One region of the Weizmannia sp. FSL W8-0401 genome, then DNA from elsewhere that is predicted to be linked to it. Evidence: riboswitches for the same ligand, from Rfam matches in the RefSeq annotation. Region 1 holds a riboswitch; the other holds the start of a gene.
What was found. A riboswitch is a leader RNA that binds a small molecule or an ion and turns the genes downstream of it on or off. The one in region 1 is predicted to bind cyclic di-AMP.
Positions count from the first base shown of each region.

Region 2: it holds a riboswitch for cyclic di-AMP, as region 1 does, so the genes downstream of both, NSU00_RS02100 (APC family permease) here and NSU00_RS12780 (cation:dicarboxylate symporter family transporter) in region 1, are expected to answer to the same signal.

Region 1 is NZ_JBBPAG010000001.1:2,588,467-2,597,582, forward strand. It holds gene NSU00_RS12745 (response regulator transcription factor) at 1-976, opposite strand, end outside; gene NSU00_RS12750 (DUF6230 family protein) at 1,265-1,867, shown strand; gene NSU00_RS12755 (DUF6114 domain-containing protein) at 1,892-2,314, shown strand; gene NSU00_RS12760 (hypothetical protein) at 2,342-3,235, shown strand; gene NSU00_RS12765 (DUF1002 domain-containing protein) at 3,258-4,172, opposite strand; gene NSU00_RS12770 (MurR/RpiR family transcriptional regulator) at 4,507-5,358, shown strand; gene NSU00_RS12775 (metallophosphoesterase) at 5,514-6,659, opposite strand; gene NSU00_RS12780 (cation:dicarboxylate symporter family transporter) at 6,887-8,188, opposite strand; cyclic di-AMP (ydaO/yuaA leader) riboswitch at 8,393-8,540, opposite strand; gene NSU00_RS12785 (histidine phosphatase family protein) at 8,769-9,116, shown strand, end outside.
Region 2 is NZ_JBBPAG010000001.1:429,646-438,761, forward strand. It holds gene NSU00_RS02075 (NADH-dependent flavin oxidoreductase) at 1-646, opposite strand, end outside; gene NSU00_RS02080 (hypothetical protein) at 787-1,263, shown strand; gene NSU00_RS02085 (HD-GYP domain-containing protein) at 1,394-2,416, shown strand; gene NSU00_RS02090 (hypothetical protein) at 2,432-2,647, shown strand; gene NSU00_RS02095 (glycine--tRNA ligase) at 2,891-4,273, shown strand; cyclic di-AMP (ydaO/yuaA leader) riboswitch at 5,564-5,712, shown strand; gene NSU00_RS02100 (APC family permease) at 5,822-7,642, shown strand; gene NSU00_RS02105 (undecaprenyl-diphosphate phosphatase) at 8,120-8,956, opposite strand.

The DNA of each region.
Region 1 (9,116 bases):
TATTGTTAAAATGGTAGCCGAACAGGCCGAATCCCGCCGCATCGCTTTGCGAATAACGGAACAGGGCACAGCGCTCGAACGGCAAATATTGTGCGTAACCGAAAGCGATGTTTTGGATCGCTTCATTTAAATCCTGGGAGCGCATAATCCATTCGTTAAACAAAATGACTGCGTCTTTCCACTGGTCGCCCGCATATACCTTTCCGTTCCGTTCCTCCTCCATCTGCAACAAATGCATCGCATATGTCAAAAACGGGATAGTGGCCGAAACATCCTGGTCGCTCATACAAAAAATCAACGTCTCATTTTTCCACGGCACCGGAAACACATCCCGCCTTTCATCCGGTTTCCGCCGCGGCGTCCGCTTCAGCAGCGCTTCCGACAGCCAGAACCATGAAGGATCCACCCGTTCAAAAAGCCCGCTGTCAATCGCGTTCTCCTCCATCCCGATCACTTTCTTCAGCCGGTATCCCCCGTCCACATGGCTGACCCTTGCAATCCACTCAATCCGGAGCTGTTCGGATTTGGTGAGCTGCTCACAAAATGAATCCATATGAAAAGTTTCCTGTTTGGAAATGAGCAGCATTTCTTCACAAATTTTTGAAAACAGGTACTGGACGGAAGGATGCAAGTGAAAAGACCGGGTCGTGCTTTCTTTTATGGCTTTATGAACAGAATTTTCAATTAGGGTTAAAATAAAAATGAGAACATGCGGTTCCAGCGGGCGGCGGAATTCCTTCACCCATTGCGACCGGATATCGTCAATCAGCGTTTCAACCGATTGCTGGCCGGAACGGAAAAAGGCGACAAAACAATTGAAAGCGAATTCAAAAGCATCCGCGCTGCCTTTATGTGTTTCTCTCAAATACTGCAAAATTTCCGTGCATTCCGCAATAATTTGCTGCTGGTGCGACCGCAAAAGATCTACCCCGTGTTTCATGACCATGTTCATATGCGTATTTAATGACAGCGACACCTTTCTCCCTCCTTCGTCTAAACCCCCTTGCCAGTGTTTTTTCCTATAATATTATCATAATCGGGCCGGGTTTTCGCGTTAAAAATCAAACCGGTTTTCCGATACGATATTTGTAGGCCATAAGCCGTTGAATTCCCTACAATAATAGGAATATATTTTTTTGTCTAAAATGAATAAAATAAAGAAAAATGTAAGCGATACCATTCGGAGAGGAGGAACTTTTCCCACCAAAACATTTTGCATGCCATCTTTTTTAAATGATCAAGTATTAAAGGGGAGGATTGTTACATGAACGAAGGGGCATTAGTCTTACAAGGGAGAACTTCAAAAAAATGGTTTTTTACCGCTCTGCTTTCAGGCCTTATTTTTCTGGGGGGACTTTTAGCGGTACTCGGTATTAACGGGGTTGCCGTTGCAGCAACTGTCGGCGGCATCGGCAAATTCAATGTTTCATTCAAGGAAATGCAAGGTACCGGGTTTAAATTATACGGGAGTTTATATGGGGACCCTTCCAAAGGGCAGGACCATGTCAAGCCGGTCTTTGTCAATGAAATTGATAAAGTGACGATTCAAGACTTGGTTATTAAAAAAGATGTTAAGATTCCAGTTCTCGGCGAGTACCAGGTAAGAATTACGGCAGGCGACGGAAGCACACCTGTACACCTTGACGGGGTAATTCAAAAAGCTGCGCTTGTCCAGGGGGATGCAGTCTTCACCAATATGAATATTTCAGAAAATTATGTCACTTCCGATGACCCTCAAGCTGCTTCAAAGGCATTTACACAAGGGGCAGATACTTTAACGATCAAAGACGGCAGCCTGGATACACATTATCTTTTCCAAAAAGTCGCAAATCTGCCGAACCTCAAAGTGCAGTTTGTCAAAAAATAGGCTTTTCCTCAAGGAGTGATCATAATGGGCAAGTTCCATATGTTTCGCATGAATTTTAGAAACTGGAGAAGAAGTCGGCCATTCTGGGGGGCAACGTTTACGTTGCTCTCCGGGATGATCATTTTATATGTGCCTGTCCAACTTCTTGAAATTGCAGCCGCGCCCGGTAGCATGGTGTCGATCGGCCTTATTTTCGGCGGCTTGATTTTTCTGATCGGCGGAATGGGTTATTTTTTCCCGAAGTTTAATATGGTGTTCGGCATTTTGGCCATTTTCCTGTCTGTCCTTTCCATCATGGGGGCGATGGGCGGATTTTTCATTGGAACCCTGCTCGGTATCATCGGCGGGTCTTTATCTGTTTCATGGCGGGTAATCAGGCAGGAGGAAGTGCCGGCTAGTGTTGGGCCGATGGAAGAAATTGCCGCAGGGAGTGCAGAAGAAAGATAAAGACTATACACAGAAATGGTGAGGCAAGTGAAGAAAACAAAATCTTTCCTATTGACAGCCGCATTTATTGCATTTAATTTTTGCTTTTTTACAAACATTTCAGTGGCTGAATCCCCCGCAACAGACGGCTTCATCATTGAAGCAGACCGCGTGGAAGGCGTGATGCTTCCGCCCGGGATTACAGCAGGCGATACAGCAACGAAACAAAATCAGGTCATGCTCCGCCTGCAGTATGCGGATGTTACCATCTACGGCCTGAAAATCACAAAAGTGCTGCAAACGCCCGGGGGACCGGTGACAATCCATATGAATGCTCCCGGCCCGATCCAATTGAAAAATATGAAGGCCGATGCTACAAAGGTGGACTTTGGCAGCATTTACGTCCCGGAAAAAGCCGGACAGATCGGCATGAAAAACGTCCGCCTTGTTGCCCATCAACAGCTTGCCGACAATGCGGATCTGCCGGGCCTTGACCTTTCGATGGAAACCGGCGCAGCCAATATTGACACTTCCGGTTCCGATGAAGAAACGTTGCGAAAACAGGCCGATCAGCTGACACAACTGCTTAAGGGCGGGACTTCTGATCAAAACAAGGAAGAAAAAAACGGCAAGCCTGTTACGGCTGATAAAGCAAAGGCTGGCACGCAGGATAAAGCGAAAACAGAAACACAGGATACAGAAAAACATCACGATGCGAAAACGGATGGCAAGGTTACGGATCAAAATAAAAATAAAAAACCAGAAAACGCGGATGATACAAAAACAAAGAATGCTGAGGGAACAGAATCGGACAACACTGGCACAAAACCTGCTTCCGGCCAGGAGACGGAAAAGAATGGCACCCCTGCAAAGACTGCTCCCAGCCAGAGCAGCACAGATAAAAATGTTCAACAAAAAGAAGGCAGCAACGCCGGAAATTAGGGGCGCACTGCCTTCTTTGCCATTATTGGAATAATCCCCGGATCGCGTCAAAGATGTTTTGGAAAAAGTCTTTTACGCTTTGCCAAAAATCTTTGTCTCCGGCTGCTTTATTGATCTTATCGCTCAGTTTGTCCGACAAGGAACTCAACTCGCTTTTGACCGAGTCAAAATTGATGTTAAGCTTGCGCATCTGGTCAAATAAATCATACAGCAGCTGGCGGTCGGAATCGCTCAAATTGATGTTTAAATCTTTTAATTTATCATCGACGATTTTTTCAATATCTTCTTTTGTGGCCGGATGCTGGTCCGCAATTTCCTGCTTAATTTCCGTAAGAAGCTGGGTCACTTTTTCATTGCTTAACCCTTCCTTTTTCGCCAGATCCGTCGCAACATTTAATTCCTGGCTGGCCACTTCCGTCCGGTCTGAATCAAGTTTATCCCCGGATTTACTTGAATCGTCGTAAGCTTTATAAATACCGACAAGCGCTGAATGGCCGGTTACTTTGAGCGGAGAAGCCACTTCCACTTCCGCATTTTTAATCCCGGCAGTGAGCAGCGCATTTTTATACATATCCGCTGTCACTTCTGTAATATTCTCCGGTGTGACAATATGCACCTGGACACCGCCGGAATCCGTTCTTGTAATTTTTGCGGATGAGTACATATTCGAATTGCGGTTGCCGTCAGGAATGTAATGGACAAGATCATCACCGGTTACGGTAATCTCTTCCACATTGTTTGCATCGTCCACGCCAAGTTCCTTTTCCACCTCTGCCTTTTGCGAGGCAGAAAGCGCCGCACCGGTTACAACGATCGGTTTCCCGTATTTTTCATCGATCACTGTACTATTATCGCCAGATGCTTTTGCCACCCCGTTCATGCTGAATCCAAGCGCAATCATAGCGATGAACCAAATCAAGCCCAATCTTTTTAGCATTCTTTTTACGCCTCCTTTTTTGAAATGTTGCGGGCTTGCCGCCTGCCATTTCAAAAGATGCCTGCAAATCAGCCCATCGTGATGCATCATTTTTATTATACACGATTGCACCGTCCGTTTTCCCTAAAAATATGATGAGAAAACCCGGGCCTGGTGCGGGGGGATGCAACTGGATTGATTTTTCAGCGGCAGCAAAAGTATCGCCGGTTGCCCCGCTTGCTGGCAAGAGCGAAGAAAACTTGACCCATTCCTTTTATGGCAGCGGTTTCAAAAAGGAAGATTTTATACTAAAATAAAATCAGAAGGTACGACACAACAAGAAAGGTGTTTGAAGATGGGCACACAATTGCAGTCATTCCCGTGTCTTCATAGAATTCAAACGATGTACAGCGAATTTAGCGCAAAAGAACGGAAAATTGCAGACTACATCCTTGAGAACCCGCAGCGTTTGGTCCACAGCACGATCAACCAGGTGGCGGATCAGTTGCTTGTTGCCGATGCGACGGTATTCCGGTTTTGCAAGCGCATCGGTTTCAGCGGATTTCAGGCGTTGAAGATTGCGCTCGCTGCGGAAGCCGCCCGCCCCTGGAAAAATATGGACGAAGCAGTGAAAGATACCGACAATGAAAAAGCGGTTGCCGTAAAAGTGTTTGAATCCAATATCGAGACCTTGCGGGATACGATCCATACATTGAACCAAAAACATTTGCATGGGGCCGTTGAATGGATTTGCCATGCGAAGCATATTGTGTTTTACGGCTGCGGGAGTGCGTCCGTTATTGCCCTTGATGCCCTCGAAAAATTTTTGCAGACGGATTTGGCTGTCACGGCTTATACGGACCCCCATCTGCAGCTGTTGAGCGCGGCAAGATGCACCAAAGAAGATGTGGCGGTTTTCATTTCTCACGCGGGCGCGGACAAAGAGATGCTGAAGTTGCTCCAGGCCGTTCAGAAAACCGGGGCGAAAACGATCGCGATCACGCAATTTGCAAAATCGCCGCTAAGCCAGAAAGCCGATGTCCCTTTATTTACAGTTTCACAAGAAGCAGATTTCCGCTTTTCTTCCTTTTCCGCGCGGATCGTACAGCTTAGCCTCATCGACACCCTGTATGTCAATGTCATGCTGAGATATAAAGATACGAACGAAGAAATTTTACAAAAAGGAAAAGAAACGTACACCGTATGACAGCGCCCCGTTTCCCGGCAAACGGAGCCTGCACGCCCGTTATAATTTTCGCCGCAAATGGTAGAACGCCACGGCTGGAACCCGGTGATGTTAAAATTTGCCCCCTTTTTCCTTCACTTAAATACCCATGCCGCAACAATGGCGGCATGGGCAAATTAGTTTCGGCTATATAAAGTAAACTTGGATCCCAGTACGTTTTTTTGCAGTTCGGCGGTCATCCGGACAATATCCGGATCCGGCCTGACAATGGATTTTGCCTGCTGATTGTGGGTGGCATATACCGGTTTCGCCTCGGATTGCGCCTCCGTCATTTCCCACTTCTCTCCCTTTTTTTCCAAAGTGAGACTGATCACACCGAGATGGCTCCCCCACTTGCCGGGCATCACCGCAGGCACGCCATTGATCGTCCCTTTCCGGATATCGACACCGGGAACGCCTGCAAAAAATTCGCTTGGGAACACCCTGTGCTGATGCCCGAACAGAATGGCATCAATCCCTTTTACCTCGCTTAATAAATATACGGCATCCCCTGTATAAAACGGTTGTTTTGCAGCCGGATCCACACCGCAATGGGCGAGCGCGATGATCAGGTCGGCTCCTTCCGCCTTCATTCTCGGGACAAACCAGGCAGCCGTATGCAGGATGTCCTTTGCTTTGACTTTGCCGCCAAGGCTCGGTTTTTCCCATTCAATGACAGAAGGCGTGACAAACCCAATGACCCCGATTTTCAAATGATGAGAATGCCCGTGCCGGTCTTCCACTTTTTTATTCAAAATCACATAGGGTTTAAAAAATTTTTGGTCATCTGTATCATTTTTTTCGAAATTATAGTATATATTGGCATTCACAAACGGAAACTTCGCTCCGCTGATCGTCTGTTTCAAAAAATCAAGTCCGTAATGAAAATCATGATTGCCCACGGTCGCCGCATCGTAATTTAAATGGTTCATCACACGAATAAACGGGTGAATTTCCCCCTTTTTTAACGGGCGCCGGGCAGCATAAGCAGCCATTTCACTCCCTTCGAGCAAGTCCCCGTCATCAAACAGCATCGTATTTTTTGCCGCTTTCCTCTCCGCTGCAATGAGTGAAGCCGTGAGGGCAAGCCCGTAAGTCTCCGCCTCAGTGCGCGCGGCATAATCATAATTCAGCATATAGCCGTGCAAATCCGATGTCTCCAGCAAACGCAAATCGACAGTGGCCCGTTTCGGCTGAAACCAAAAAGCCGCATCCGCATGTTCCGTCCGGGGAAAAAGAGCGAGGGACAGTACCGCTGCCCACAGCAGCATTTTTTTGCCCATCTTTATCCCTCCAAAAATCAATACATGCTGTGAATAGTTTGTGCTCCGGGGTGCTCATTATTGCAGCCCGGCCGGTAACAATCCTTGGAAACAGAGGCACAATTTTTTCGGGCCCATGCAAAAAGGGGACACTGCCGGTGATCTTTCAACGGACAGAACATTCGCAAACAAAAAAGGCGCCCCGCCCCTGTTCCGGCAGTGCACCTTCTTTAACTTCATAGCTGATTTTAAGATTCCGTTACATATTTGTGATCTTTGGAATCGTGCCCGCCGCCGCTGATTTCAGCAAGGTACGCTTCCCCTTTTTCTTTGTCATATTTTCCTTCCCATTTTGACACAATAATGGTTGCCAGTGTATTCCCAACGACATTGCAGACTGTTCTTGCCATATCCAGAATACGGTCAATCCCGGCAATAAATGCAAGGCCTTCAATCGGAATGCCGACCGTTCCCAGCGTCGCCAAAAGCACGACGAATGAAACCCCCGGAACACCGGCAATGCCTTTTGACGTGACCATCAGCACGAGCACCAGAGAAATTTGCGCACCGATGGACATATGAATCCCATACATTTGCGCAATAAACAGCGCCGCCAGCGACTGGTACAAGGTCGAGCCGTCCAGGTTGAAAGAATATCCGGTCGGAATCACCAGTGTGGTGATCGATTTCGGGCAACCGAATTTTTCCATTTTCTCCATGAGCCTTGGCAGCACCGCTTCTGAGCTTGCAGTGGAATAGGCAAGGATCAATTCGTCTTTCAGGATCTTGAAGAGATTGAAAATATTTACACGGAAAAGCCAGCCAATCAGGCCAAGCACGACAACCACAAAGAAAATAATTGTGCCGTAAACCGTGAAAACAAGCTTGCTCAGCGGGATCAATGACTTGAGGCCGAATTGCGCAACCGTTACGCCAATAAGGCCGAATACACCGATCGGGGCCACTTTCATGACCAAATTGGTGACATAAAACATCGCTTCACTGACACCCTGGAAAAAGCGGAGCACCGGTTTTCCTTTTTCCCCGATGGCTGCCACCCCGATCCCGAACATGACAGAGAAGAAAATGATTGGAAGCATGTTCCCTTGTGAAAGGGATTCAAACAAGTTCGTCGGCACAATATTTAAGATCGTATCGACTATGCCATTGTGCTGCGTCTCTTTCGTTGTTTCCACATAACTGCTGATCGATGTTTTTGCCAGCGAACCCATATCCACCCCTGTACCCGGATGGAACAAGTTTCCGGCCAGCAGCCCGACTACAATTGCAATGGTCGTGACAATTTCAAAATAGATTAATGCTTTCAGGCCGAGCTTTCCAACCTGCTTCATATCTCCTGCACCGGCAACACCGACAATCAGGCTTGAAACGACAATCGGGATCACAATCATTTTAATCAAGCGCAAAAAGAAATCGCCAAACGGCTGGAGAATATGGGCCACGGTGTCATTTCCGTGAAAAATGCCGCCGATCGCAATACCGAGAATCAGGCCGATAAAAATCTGCCAGGCTAAACTCACTCTTTTCATGTAGGTCCCTCCCAGATGCCAATATTTTTTCAAAAAGCGCAGTACGCAAGCTGCATACCGGATTGTTTGTAAAACTCAAATTGCAGATACCACCGGTTTCCGGATTTCCATGTGGAAACCGAATTTGCGGATGAAAAAAAACCACGAAAGAGAGAAATTCCTTCGCAGCATTTTTGCTTAAAAGGCGTGTCCAAAAAACACACGCAGTTCTCTCCAGACGCTTACGAGGTTAGCTGACGGATTAGGGAATAAAGAGTTTCCCTACCTTTCAATGAAAGGTTTCACCCCTGGTGCCCAAAGCACCCGTTGGTTCCCCCGTTTACATAAACATGTAATTGAGCGATGATATGAAGTTTTTAAAAGATAAAAAACAACTCATCCTTCTCCAATGTTTTAGCGTCCTTTGCCATTATATAATATTTTAATATAATATAGCAAATAAATTTTTTTATAGCGAGAGGCCGGACGCATTCGCGTTGCATAGCCGGCATCAATTTGCTGGTCATCCGCGGGAGATAGCATTCCACGCTTCAATTTGCTAAAATAAAACCAGTCGATACTTTGTGAAAAGAGGTACATTATGACACTTTTTTATTTTGTGCGCCATGGCCAGACAGAATGGAACGCCGACCGGAACAGATATTGCGGGAGAAGCGATATCGGTTTGTCTGAGACCGGCGTGCGGCAGGCGAAACTGGCGGCAGGATTTTTAAAGGACATTCCGTTTGATGTGGTTTACGCATCAACATTGGGCCGTGCTGTCCGTACGGCAGAAATTCTCGTGAAGGGGCGGAATTTGGAAATACACCAGGATCCGCGTCTTGTCGAAACGGACTTCGGTGCCTGGGAAGGAGAACGGCAGGAAGACTTTTCCGTAAACTATGCGGATAATTGGGAGGCATGGCTACAAGATCCGGGCGCGACACAT
Region 2 (9,116 bases), 2.2 Mb from region 1:
ATTCCGCCACCGCTTTTTTCACAGCATCAACGACAGCAAGTGGGAATGCAAGCCGTTTTTCCAGGCTGCCGCCCCACTCGTCTTCACGCCGGTTCGTATACGGGGAGAAAAATTGCTGAATCAGATAACCGTTTGCACCGTGAATTTCAACGCCGTCAAAACCGGCTTCGATCACGCGGCGTGTTGCTTCGCCGAATGCTTTCACAATTTCAGCGGTTTCTTCTCCTGTCAACGCGCGCGCATGGACGCTGCCGTCTGACGAATCTGTTTCACTCGCGCTCACAACATCCCCGCCGGGCACGAGTTCAGCCGGGCATTCGCGGCCGCCATGGTGGATTTGCACAACCGCTTTTGCGCCGTTTTGCTGAATCGTTTGTGCCAGTTTTTTCATGCTCTCAACCATTTCATCTGTATGCACGCCGGGTTGCCCGGTAAACGCTTTTCCGTTTTCCGTAACATTGGCACATGCCGTCACGACCATCCCCGGCCCTTTGGCACGTTCCGCGTAATAACGCAGCTCAGCATCGGAAATCGTGCCGTCATCATTCGAGGAATAATGGGTCATCGGCGCCATCACGATGCGGTTTTCCGCCCTGACGCCGCTTTTAAACGTAATGGGTTCAAACAGTTTATCGTATTTGCTCATGGTAGTGCTCCTTTCCTGTTTGCTTTCGCTTTTTTATTATGTTCCAATTTGCAAAAAAACGAAAACGAAAAGCACCGATTCAACCATGCAGGCATATCATATAGGAAAGTATTTTTTACATCATGAATTGGGAGACGTGAATGATGAGTGATGTCCTTTTACTGCTTCAAATGGTGGCAAAAAGGTTGAGTGTCCTTTCGTTGATTACAGCGGTATTGCTGTTGTTGTCCCATTTATGGCTGTACGCTGTATTTGCGTTCATCATAATGGGCGGCCTGATTTGCGTTGACCGGATCATCAGTGAAAAAGGCCATTCACGGGCAGCGGAAAACCAGCGCTATTATACTTTGATCGTTGTGACAGATGAAGAGTGGTATGAAGAAGAGCATGTGCCGTTTCTTGAAATGGATCATGTCTCCTTGGAGCTACATTATCAATATGAAGATATCCGCCGCATCAATCCGTTGATCCAGCTGCAGGCGTTTCCCGGATTTGTTCTCGTCGAAACGGATGATACAAAAAGAATAGAGGAATCGTTGCAAAACCCGGCGCTCGTTACGGGAAACTATGCGGAAGTTATCCGTTTTCTGAAACAGGAAACCACGGCGGAAAACTGATGGCTTGCAATGGGATACGGCAGGCAGCGGAACATAAATGAACTTTTTAAGAAAAATCGGAAAGGCTTCCTCTCACGAACATTTCCTGTGTTAAAATGTAAAAAAAGTACGTTCAAGGGGAGCATTTTCAATGGTGTTTCGAAAAAGGGAAAAGTTAGCAGAAGATTTGTATTCCAATAGCGGCGTCCTGTTGCTGCGAAAAGGGACGTTTCTTACAGAAAGGCTTGCTGCCATTTTAAATAAATATGAAGTCATCCGCGATCCGGAACTGGACGGCAGGCGTATTGCCACCGAAGTTCCCGGGATCTTCCATGACTTATTATATGAGAATATTTACCATGAAATGGAAGAGCTCCAGCGCGTCATTCAAATGAAAACAACCCTTTATGATGCAGAAGTGGAGAGTATGGAAAGAAATTTTCGCAAGCTTTACAAAGAAGTGTTTGCCACCCGGACGTCTATTTTGGAACTAATGGAGCATTTCTCCGCTGACGAATATTTGTTCAAACACTGTATCCATGTCGGGCTGATCGCTGCCAATATCGGGAAAATTTTGAAGCTGCATCCTGAAAAGCAAAGCCTGCTGGCGCAAATGGGGCTTTTCCACGATATTGGCAAGTTCACCATTGACCCGCAAATTCTCAATAAACCGGGAAGGCTAACAGACGAAGAGTTTGCCTTGATCAAGAAGCATCCGGAAGCGGGTTACCGGCTGCTTGAGAAAACATCGCTTGACCCGATGATTTTAAAAGGGGTCCTGATGCACCATGAACGGCTGGACGGCTCAGGCTACCCGGATGGCAGGAAAACCATTCCTTTTCTTGTCGGAATTTTATCGGTGGCAGATACGTTTGACGCCATTTGCTCCAACCGCGCATACCGCAGGAGGCAGCCGGTGTTTTTTGCGATTGACGAATTAATGGCAGATGCTGATGCCGGCCGGCTCGATCGGGAAATTGTCCTCCCGTTTGCCAACTTCCTGATGGAAAATTACCGGAAACAACCGATTACACTCCGTAACGGGATAAAAGGGAGCATTATCCGGATCCATCCGCTTCATCCAAATCAGCCTGTCCTTAAAGTTGAAGGTTACCCGGTTTTAAACCTGATGGAACAAAAGCTGACCTTGTTTCAAATTGCTAATCCCTATTAACCGGGGATCTTTTGTATGAAATGTAAAAAAAAACGACTTGAAAGACAAAGCGTGCCTTTTTGGGGCCGGAAAGGCGGACAGGAGCAGTACGGCCGCCCGGATATTTCAACAAAAATAGAAGGTTTGCAAAGTATGGCAGATATTCATTCCAAAGCAAGCCGGGCATTGACTTGTCCTGCCCGGTTTTGGTATAGTATTTCTATTCAAATAGCGACGATGAAGGATCAATAGTAGCCGGAACTTTTCCTTTTCAAGCGAGCCGGGGGCGGTGGAAGCCCGGCAAGGAACCCGGTGAAACGGCAGTCCGGAGTTTTTTCATGGAAAGTGGGTGCGGAAATTCTGCATCAACTGGGGTGGAACCGCGGGAATTCAAGCTCTCGTCCCCAGGCTGTTGCCTGGAGCCGGGAGCTTTTTATATGGAAAACATTCCCGTCCCCAGGGGAAACCATTTCAATGAAAAAAGGAGAGATGACAATGAGCGTCACGATGGATCAAATCGTCTCGCACGCGAAACACCGCGGGTTTATTTTCCCGGGTTCGGAAATTTACGGAGGACTTGCCAACACTTGGGATTACGGCCCGCTCGGCGTCGAATTCAAAAACAACGTCAAAAAAGCCTGGTGGAAAAAATTCATCCAGGAGTCGCCGTACAATGTCGGCCTCGATGCTGCGATCCTGATGAACCCGCGCACATGGGAAGCAAGCGGCCACCTCGGCAATTTTAATGACCCGATGATCGACTGCAAACATTGTAAAGCCCGGCACCGTGCCGACAAGCTGATCGAAAATGCCCTGCATGAAAAAGGGATCGACATGATTGTCGACGGCCTGCCGTTTGAAAAAATGGAAGAGCTGATCAAAACGCATGACATCGCCTGCCCGGATTGCGGCAGCAAAGACTGGACCGGCATCCGCCAGTTTAATCTGATGTTCAAAACATACCAGGGCGTAACCGAAGACAGCACGAATGAACTGTATTTGCGCCCGGAAACCGCACAAGGCATTTTTGTCAATTTTAAAAATGTACAACGGACAATGCGTAAAAAATTGCCGTTCGGGATTGCCCAAATCGGAAAAAGTTTCCGGAACGAAATCACCCCGGGGAACTTCATTTTCCGTACGCGCGAATTCGAGCAGATGGAACTTGAATTTTTCTGCAGGCCGGGCGAAGAGCTCAAATGGTTTGACTACTGGAAACAGTATGCGCGCGAATTTTTGCTGAATCTCGGCATGAGGGAAGAAAACTTGCGGCTGCGCGACCATGAAAAAGAAGAACTATCCCACTACTCGAACGCGACCACCGACTTTGAATACAACTTCCCGTTCGGCTGGGGCGAACTGTGGGGCATAGCCTCCCGTACTGATTACGACCTGAAACGCCATATGGAATATTCCGGCGAGGATTTCACTTATCTTGACCAGGAAACGAATGAACGCTTTGTTCCGTACTGCATTGAGCCGTCGCTCGGGGCGGACCGTGTAGCGCTGGCATTTCTGATTGACTCTTATGCAGAAGAGACACTTGAAGACGGCACAAGCCGCACGGTCATGCACCTGCACCCTGCCCTTGCGCCATACAAAGCCGCGGTTTTGCCGCTGTCGAAAAAATTATCGGATGAAGCACGCGACATTTTTGCGGATTTGTCGAAAACGTTTATGGTTGACTTTGACGAAACCGGGTCGATCGGCAAGCGATACCGCCGCCAGGACGAAATCGGCACGCCGTTTTGCATCACATACGACTTCGATTCGCGCGACGACCATATGGTGACCGTCCGCGACCGTGACACAATGGAGCAAACCCGTGTGCCAATCACGGAACTTAAAGCCTTTTTGGAAGAAAAAATTAAGTTTTAAAAAAAAGCCCGCAGCTTGCGGGTTTTTTTCTTTGGTGGTGCGCCAGGTCAGCCATAAGCAAATCTATCCTGATCGTAATGGATTTTGGCGTTTGGAACGCCTAATTAGACCATAATTAGACATTTTTAACGGGTTTTACGCTTGGATTTGTCCAATTAGAACGCCTAACTAGACATTTTCAACGGGTTTTCGCCTAATTTGTCTAATTGGATGCGGCGTGTTTTGTCCTTTTGACAGGTTCAAAGGGACATTTCATTCCCGGATGCGGCATGTTTTGTCCTTTTGACAGGTTCAAAAGGACATTTCGGGCCCGGATGCAGCTCGTTTTGTCTTTTTGACGGCTTCAAAAGGACATTTCGGGCCCGAATGCAACTCCTTTTGTCCTTTTGACAGGTTCAAAGGGACATTTCATTCCCGGATGCGGCATGTTTTGTCCTTTTGACAGGATCAAAAGGACATTTCGTTACCTGATGCCGCTCGTTTTGTCTTTTTGACGGCTTCAAAAGGACATTTCGGGCCCGAATGGAGCTCCTTTTGTCCTTTTGACAGGTTCAAAGGGACATTTCATTCCCGGATGCGGCGTGTTTTGTCCTTTTGACAGGTTCAAAGGGACATTTCATTCCCGGATGCGGCATGTTTTGTCCTTTTGACAGGTTCAAAAGGACATTTCGGGCCCGGATGCAGCTCGTTTTGTCTTTTTGACGGCTTCAAAAGGACATTTCGGGCCCGGATGCAACTCCTTTTGTCCTTTTGACAGGTTCAAAAGGACATTTCGTTACCTGATGCAGCTCGTTTTGTCTTTTTGACGGCTTCAAAAGGACATTTTGGGCCCGGATGCAATTCCTTTTGTCCTTTTGACAGGTTCAAAAGGACATTTCATTCCCGGATGCGGCACGTTTTGTCCTTTTGACAGGTTCAAAAGGACATTTCGGGCCCGAATGGAGCTCCTAATTAGACAATTCCACCGGGTTCGCGCCTCTTTTGGTCTTATGTTTCCAATTGATCCGCCTGCCCCAAGAGGTCATCTTTTCATCCTCAGGTTTTACCTTCCTAACTCTGTTTATCTCTTTACTCCGGATTTGCCGAAAAACCTTGCTTTTTGCGTGCTTTAGGCACATTCGGATATTCTACAAAAGAAGCATGATCGAAAATTAGGTACTGTGAATAAAGACAGTTTGCCCGGGGATATGGCGGGTAAAGATGGACATACCGAAACGCAATTGCGAAATAGTCTTTACAAACAATGGCAACGGGAGTAAGATAGGATGTCGTATGTAAAATTTGCGTTTCATAACTGAACCGCTTAATCCGGAAACGGAACGGGGGAACCAGGTTGGCGGCCGCGCGCCGCTCTGGGGTGAAGCCTTTTTTTAAAAGGCAGGGCCACTCTTATGCCCGAACCCGACAGCTAACCCCGTCAGCGTTATAATAGAGGATGTGAAACTGTGATCGGGCAATAGACCACAGGGAAGATGAATTCTCTTTGTGGTTTTTCTTATTTTAGGGGAAGCATTTTTGAAACACTGCAGATAAAAGGAGACCATTCAAATGTTCACCACGATAAAACGATTGTTAATTGGGAGACCGCTTCGTTCAAATGAAATTGAAGGGCAGAAGCTGACCAAGTTAAAAGCATTGGCCATTCTTTCATCCGACGCGCTTTCATCTGTTGCGTACGGGCCTGAACAGGTGCTGATTGTACTTGCCACAGTGGGGGCGCTGGCATTTTGGTATTCTATTCCAATTACAGTCGGCATTTTAATTTTATTGGCTGCACTTATTTTATCTTATCGCCAGGTCATTTACTCTTATCCGCAAGGCGGCGGGGCATACCGTGTCTCGAAAGAAAATCTCGGCGTCACCCCTGGCCTTCTTGCGGGCGGATCTTTGCTGGTGGACTACATTTTAACGGTGGCCGTTTCCGTCTCAGCCGGAACAGATGCCATTACTTCCGCGTTTCAGAGCTTGCATCCGTACAGTGTGCAGATTGCGGTTTTTCTCGTTCTGATCATTACGATTCTGAATTTGCGCGGGCTGACGGAATCGGCCAATGTGCTCGCTTACCCGGTTTATCTGTTCGTATTTTCATTGTTTGTCATCATTGTTGTCGGTTTATTCAAAACAGTAACGGGGCAAATCCCGCAAAACCTGCATCCGCATATCGGTACGCCGGTCGCCGGCATTTCACTGTTTCTTTTGTTAAAAGCTTTCTCATCCGGCTGTTCGGCATTGACAGGGGTCGAAGCCATTTCCAACGCGATCCCGAACTTCCGCGACCCGGCACCGAGAAACGCAGCCCGCACGCTTGCCATGATGGGTATCATTCTGGCATCGCTTTTAGCGGGCATCAGTTTTCTCGCATACTGGCTCGGCATTGCGCCGAAAGAAACAGAAACCGTTGTATCGCAAATGGCCCACCGGACACTTGGCAACGGTGTTTTGTACTATTTCGTCCAGGCAACTACGACTTTAATTCTCGTGCTTGCTGCGAACACCGGGTTCTCAGCGTTCCCGCAGCTCGCTTTTAACCTGGCAAGGGACAAATTTATGCCGCGCATGTTCACGATCCGCGGTGACCGGCTTGGTTACTCAAACGGCATTATTTTTCTCGGCGTTGCTTCCATAATTTTAATTGTGGCATTCCAGGGCAATACCGAGCGCCTCATTCCATTGTATGCAGTCGGCGTGTTTATTCCGTTTACGCTTGCGCAATGCGGCATGATTGTGAAATGGGTTACTCAAAGGCCGAGGGGCTGGGCCGGCAAAATGTCAGTCAACTTTGTCGGTGCCATTATTACATTTAGTGTCCTTGCGATTTTATTCATTACGAAATTTACGCAAGTATGGCCGGTTTTGATCTTCCTGCCGATTGTCATGTATATTTTCCGGAAAGTGAACCGGCATTACGAGGCGGTCGGCGAGCAGCTGCGGATTAAAGGCATGTTTCAGGAAGAAATCCACTCCAATGTGATCATTGTCCCGGTGGCCGGCATTACAACGGTCGTGGAGCGGACGATTAATTATGCAAAATCGCTCTCGGATCAGGTCATTGCCGTTTATGTCGCTTTTGATCATGAAGACGAGAAGAAAATGGAAGAAAAGTGGAAAGAGTGGGGTTGTGGTGTCCGCCTTGTCACCCTGCACTCGTCTTACCGGAGCATTGTCCAGCCACTTGCAAAATTTTTGGAAATTATCCAGCGGAAAGCAAAAGAAAACGAGTACCAGGTCATGGTGCTCATTCCGCAATTCATCCCGAAAAAACGCTGGCAAAACATTTTGCACAACCAGTCTGCACTCCTCATCCGGATGCGCCTTCTATGGGAAAAAGACGTTGTCGTTGCAACAATGCCCTACCATTTTAAAAAGTAAAAAAGCTGCCGGATCTGGCAGCTTTTTTCGTACAGCATCGAAAATATTTAGGGCAAGGGCGTGCCAGGAATGTTTAAATGGGAAGTCTAATACAGACAAAAAGGAAGAGCTGTCCCCTGCGTACTGCTAATTAGAATGCCTAATTAGACAAAACAGAGGCCCCGCCCGCCCATTTTGTCTAATTGGAAAACCCAATTAGACGCCCATGCCGCAATGAACGCGGCACCAGCAGAAGAATGAAAACCAGCCGGCGCATATTTTCAGGATAGACAAAGCAAAGGCCCCGCATTCCTGCTTCGTCCAATTAGACGCCCATGCCGCAATGAACGCGGCACCAGCAGAAGAATGAAAATCAGCGCCGCGCAATTTCCAAGATACACAGCCGGATCATCACACAGTCCCTTTCTGCCAAAGCATGCCCGGCTCCCCGGCCCATCCCCGCAAAAAAAAGCCACGCAACGCTGCGCAGCCAAAATCTTATCGGTTCCAAATCAAAAGAAGCAAAATGATCGCCAAAAGGATGCGGTATACCGCAAACGGGATCAGCTTTACTTTGTTGATCAATGCGAGGAAAAACTTGATCGCGATTAAGGCGAAAATAAACGCGCTGATGAATCCGGTAATAAAAAACGGAATCGTCTCAGGCGTCACGGCGCCCCAGTGCTTTACAAGCGAAAGAAAGCTCGCGCCAAACATGATCGGCACAGCCATAATAAACGTAAAGTCCGCTGCAGCACGGTGGCTCATGCCAAGCAGGACGCCGCCTGAAATCGTAGAACCGGAACGTGAAAAACCCGGCCACAGGGCAAGACATTGAAAAAGCCCAACCACAAACGCCTGTCTATATGTAATTTGGTCGACCGTCTTCGTCTTCGGCCGGCGCGGGCGCGTGAGATCCGCCACAATCATCAAAACGGCCCCGGCCACAAGGGCAACAAGTACCGTATTCACCGAAAACAGATGGGCGTCAATATAATCTTCAAACAAAAAGCCGAGCACAGCCGCCGGAACGAGACCGGTAATCACATGCGTCAATTTCAGCCGTTCACCGTACATCTGCTCTCTCGTAATATTTTTCTTCAGGCCGAGCAAATTTAAAAACCTGTCCCAGAATACGACCACCATCGCCATAATGGACCCAAGCTGGATCACCACTTTAAATACATTTGCCGCTTCAGTGCCATAAAGATGATTCGATTTCAAAATCAAGTCATCCACAATAATCATATGGCCCGTCGAAGAAACCGGGGCAAACTCTGTCAGCCCCTCCACAAGACCGAGAATTGCGGCCACAAACAAATTCCACAAATGCAAAAACGTCACCTCCAGACTACATTATTCTACCATGGACGCCGGCCAAAACGAATAAATTTTTTTACGAACCCCGCCTTGCCTAATCTGAAAATAAACTGTATTCCGGTGATTATAAGTTGAAAATGTTTACAATACACTATAAGATAAAGATAAAGAAGCC